Regions from separate parts of the Exiguobacterium sp. s89 genome, predicted to be linked through region 2. Evidence: predicted binding sites of a transcription regulator. Region 2 holds the regulator's gene; the other holds the start of a gene.
What was found. Region 2 encodes LexA, which represses DNA repair genes until DNA is damaged. Its sites were predicted from a motif close to CGAACATATGTTCG; they were not measured.

Region 1: the regulator LexA is predicted to act here: its motif matches at 1,464-1,477, upstream of parE (DNA topoisomerase IV subunit B).

The regions. Positions count from the first base shown of each region.
Region 1 covers NZ_JACSKS010000001.1:387,185-389,654, reverse strand. Annotated here, with positions in the region: gene parE (DNA topoisomerase IV subunit B) at 1-1,446, opposite strand, end outside; gene KNO96_RS02000 (CoA-binding protein) at 1,573-1,977, opposite strand; gene KNO96_RS01995 (GGDEF domain-containing protein) at 2,319-2,470, shown strand, end outside.
Region 2 covers NZ_JACSKS010000001.1:270,910-273,379, forward strand. Annotated here, with positions in the region: gene glnA (type I glutamate--ammonia ligase) at 1-235, shown strand, start outside; gene KNO96_RS01395 (metal-binding protein) at 370-810, opposite strand; gene lexA (transcriptional repressor LexA) at 810-1,430, opposite strand; gene KNO96_RS01405 (hypothetical protein) at 1,634-1,870, shown strand; gene KNO96_RS01410 (YneB family resolvase-like protein) at 1,942-2,470, shown strand, end outside.

The DNA.
Region 1 (2,470 bases), 120 kb from region 2:
TCCGACTCCGGCGCCGATCGCATGAATGATTGTATTGATTTCTTCATTCTTCATGATGTCCTGGAGTTTCGACTTCTCCGAATTGATGACCTTCCCGCGTAGCGGGAGGATGGCTTGGAACGTACGATCGCGCCCTTGTTTAGCTGAACCACCAGCCGAATCCCCCTCGACGAGGAAGAGCTCATTCTTTGCTGCATTTTTCGAGGTCGCCGGTGTCAATTTTCCGTTCAAAATGCTCGAACGTTTCTTTTTCTTGCCGTTACGGGCCTCTTCACGGGCTTTTCGAGCCGCCTCGCGTGCCTGGGCCGCACGAATCGCCTTTTTGATGAGCATCGTCGCCATCTGTGGGTTCTCTTCTAAGAAGATCGTCAACTGCTTCGCCATGACGCTGTCCGCGCTCGCACGGGCTTCTGGTGAACCGAGTTTAGACTTTGTTTGTCCCTCGAACTGGAGGAACTCCTCAGGGATTCGGACCGATACGATGAGCGTGAGCCCTTCGCGGACATCACTGCCGTCTAGATTCTTGTCCTTCTCTTTGAGCAAGCCGTTCTTCCGCGCATACTCGTTCATGATTCGGGTCATTGCCGTCTTAGCACCGATTTCATGTGTCCCACCATCCCGGGTTCGGACGTTGTTAACGAAGGAGAGGACATTCTCTGAGTAGGCGTCCGTGAACTGGAACGCGAGTTCGATTTCAATCTCGTTTTCCGTCCCTTCGAAGTAGACGATTGGATGGAGCGTTGCCTTATCGTCGTTCAAATATTGAATGAACTCTGCAATCCCCTCCTCGTAATGGAACGTTTCTTGGTTGTCAGCACGCTCGTCTGTGAGCGTGATCGTCAACCCTTTTAAAAGGAAAGCCGATTCACGTAGACGTTCGGCGAGTGTGTCATAATTGTAAGTCGTTGTCGAGAAGATGGTTACATCCGGTTTGAAATAGACGCTCGTCCCGGTCTGGCGTGTCTTTCCTGTTTCAATCAGAGTCGTTTGAGGCACACCGCCGTCAGCGAATGTCTGCTCAAACACTTTACCGTCTCGATAAATCGTCACGATGACCTTGCTCGAGAGAGCGTTGACGACCGAGGCACCGACTCCATGGAGTCCGCCTGACGTCTTATAACCACCTTGACCGAACTTACCGCCGGCATGTAGAACCGTGAAGATGACTTCGGGTGTCGGCTTTCCTGAAGCGTGCATCCCTGTCGGCATACCTCGTCCGTGGTCACGAACCGTGATCGCATCATCCTTGTGGATCGTCACATCGATTTGACCGCCAAAACCAGCGAGCGCCTCATCGATCGCGTTGTCGACAATCTCATAGACGAGATGGTGAAGCCCGCGATGGTCGGTTGACCCGATGTACATCCCCGGTCGTTTCCGTACAGCCGTGAGTCCTTCGAGCACCTGGATGGCGTCTTCATTGTAATTAAATAGATCTGTTGACATAGCAGTCACCTCAATTTCGAACACACGTTCGTTTTTCTTTCCTATTGTATAGCTGTTCATCGATTCTGGCAAGCCTCCCTCGACAGCTGTTGCTGAAAAAAAGGAGACCTACCAAGGAGGTAGGTCTTATCCGAGTAGACGAGCATGCTCCACGTACAGGCAACGATTCTCGATATAATCGAGTCCAGCATCGCGTACGATCTGCTCTGCCTCAGTACTTGAGAGCCCGAGCTGATTGAAGACGAGCCCGACATCTCCATGTCGTACCGCATCTTCCGCGACACCTGCTAAAAATTCGTTGCGACGGAACACGTCGACGATATCAATTCTACCCGGGATGCTCTCGACGGAAGGATACACCTTGCGGCCGTTCCATTTTTCGAGCATCGGGTTGACAGGGATGACGGTATAGCCGACACGGAGTAAATACTCCGCAATCTGGTTGGCCGTCTTGTTTGGGTTGTCGGACACGCCGACGACCGCGATGGTTTTCGCTTCAGACAAAAGTTGTTTCAAACGCTGATCATCCATCCAAAATCCCCCTTTAGTTTACGTTTACAGTGTAACGTTACCTTCCTAACGGTTTCAAGTCTTATTTTCATCATAAAGTATAATGGTTCATCATTTCAATCTCAAGACAAATCAATATGGTTTACATAACAAATTATTGTATACCTTTTATTTTGCGATAAAAATGATTTAATGATTAACTGACCGATAAGCAAACGAAAGTACAAATCAAGAACATTGCGTGAAATATCTATTTCACGCAAGGTTAGATACCGAGTATAGGCAATATTTATATAGTGTTTTTATGACTTTTATACAAATATGATTCTTCTTTCGATATACTGAAAAGTAGGAGGTGTAAGATGAGGACAGCTTATGAAGTTAGTCGTGGAACACTGTATAATGAGCGCATCGCTTTTTACGGAAATGTGCTCGCTTGGTTGGTCCACTTCCTATTTTGTATTTTATTTTGGCGACTAGAAGTAAACTCACTTTTCATTTCAAACGGATTGAG
Region 2 (2,470 bases):
AATCGACAGCAACATCTACGTGATGGACAAGCCTGAGCGTGTAGCGAACGGAATCGACGATCTCCCGGCGACACTCTTTGACGCACTCGAAGTCCTTCGTGCAGACAAGGTCGTCATGGAATCGCTCGGTGAACACATTGGGGAGCATTTCCTCGAGTTAAAAGAAATCGAGTGGGATATGTTCCGTATGCAAGTAACAGAGTGGGAACGCGATCAGTACTTGACGCTCTACTAATAGAAGAAATATGCTAAAGAGCAATGAATGACCTTCTTCAGAAGTATCGTTCATTGCTCTTTTTTGCTGAGTTTCAGATGAAGCAGAAATGCAAAAGGATCACCTCCACGAGCGTGGAAGTGATCCTTTGTTAGTTAAAACGCTTTTTTAAAAAACGTTGATGTATAGTCGAGTGTCGTATGGAGTGTCGTCGCGAAGACGAGTCCTAGAAAGAAAGACATGCCATGAACGTCCACCCATGAGCGAATTTCCGTTTCGTATGCCGTGAATGGTAAGAGAAGTACCAGTGGGAAACCGATATATACAATCCGAATCACATCGCTCAAACCAGGAAAATGTGATAGTAGAGAGCGATGCGGCATAAGTTTCACATATGGGAGCCAAATCAATTTGAGTGGTCCCCATCGATAATACGCATCTGATTTTAAATCGAGGTCCGGGGAGAGCCAGAGCGTTCCAATAATCGCACCGATTATGAATGCGAGCGGGACGTCTAAATCAATAAAAGGCGTGGCAACCGCAAGTGCGCCGGTTGCCACGAGATTCGTACGGGTATGGGTCTTACCGCTAGCCATTAGTGAATTGTCCGGTATACGCCGATAACTTTCCCTAAAATTGAGACGTTGTCAAAATACATCGCTTCTAACTCGTCGTTTTCCGGTTGAAGACGGACTTTTGAAGCTTCCTTATAAATACGCTTCACAGTCGCCTCGCCCTCTTCTGTCATGGCGACGACAATCTCTCCATTGTCGGCAGTGCTCTGTTGGCGGACGAGCACACGGTCTCCGTCCAAAATCCCTGCATTGATCATTGAATCTCCAGAAACGGACAGCATATAGACGTTATCTGAACCAACGATATGTGCCGGAAGAGGGAAGTGCTCTTCCACGTTTTCGATGGCGGTGATCGGTGTCCCCGCGGTGACTTTCCCGATGACCGGAACGTACATGACGGACTCTTGCTCATCCATTGTGGATGCATCTTCACTCAGAATTTCAATTGCACGGGGCTTCGTCTTATCCCGACGAATCAAACCGCGTTTCTCTAGGCGATCTAGATGACCATGTACGGTCGAACTAGAGGCAAGACCGACTGCTTCTCCAATCTCACGAACAGAAGGTGGATAGCCTTTTGCCCGAACTTCGTCTTTGATGAAATCAAGAATCTGTTGTTGTCGCGCTGACATTTTTTTCATTATGTTCACCTCGATATAATCGAATAAACTGCAATCGCATCCTATTCTTTATGTATTTAGTGTAACACAAGAACACATGAGCGTACAAACATTCGTTCGTTATTTTCCCTTGACCGAACACGAGTTCTTGTTTTATGATAAGAACAGATAAACGAACAAATGTTCTAACGAACATATATTCTTATACAGGAGGTAAGGGAATCATGAAAGATACACTCAACGGAATCATTTTAGTCGGAATGCTCTTAGTCGGGATGTTCGCCTTTTATTTATCTGGGGAGGTGCGTGGGGGAACGACACCAGTTGAACCGATCATGACATCGGAACGTACGATTGAAGAAGAGGTCGCCAATGTCGAGGCAGAGTCGATTGAAGCGCAAATCATGGCAGAGCGAGAAGAACATAATGAACGAAAAACAAAATGGTATGCCGCTGAGTGATCGTTCAGCATTGCGAACCGTTCTCAAACTGTGTATCGTAAGGAATGAATGCGATGAAAGGGAGTGATGCGATGCGAGTCGTCATCTATTGTCGGGTATCGACGAACAAGTCTACCCAAGAGACATCACTCAGTCGGCAAGTCGAAGAATTACAAGAACTAGCTTCGCGTTTAGGGGCCGACATTATAGATGTCATCACAGAACAAGAGAGCGGTTATGAAGTTAATCGACAGGGGCTGCTCAATTTACTTGACCACGTATCGACATCTCAGTTGGATGCCGTGCTCGTCACCGATGACAGTCGTTTAGGACGAGGAAATGCCAAAATTGCGATACTACACACATTAATGAAGCATGATGTGCGATTGTTGACGATGCAGTCGACTTCGGATTACGTTGTTTCTGATGCTGAGAAGATGGTGTTAGAGATTGTTAGTGTCGTCGAAGAGTATCAACGGAAAATTCATAACGCGAAGATTTCCCGCGGAATGCGTCGTGCGGTCGCCAACGGTTTCAATCCACAACGTAATATTGAGAACAATGATCAAGGTGGCCGACATCGGATTGAAGTTCCGATTGAAGAGATTATTCAATTGCGCG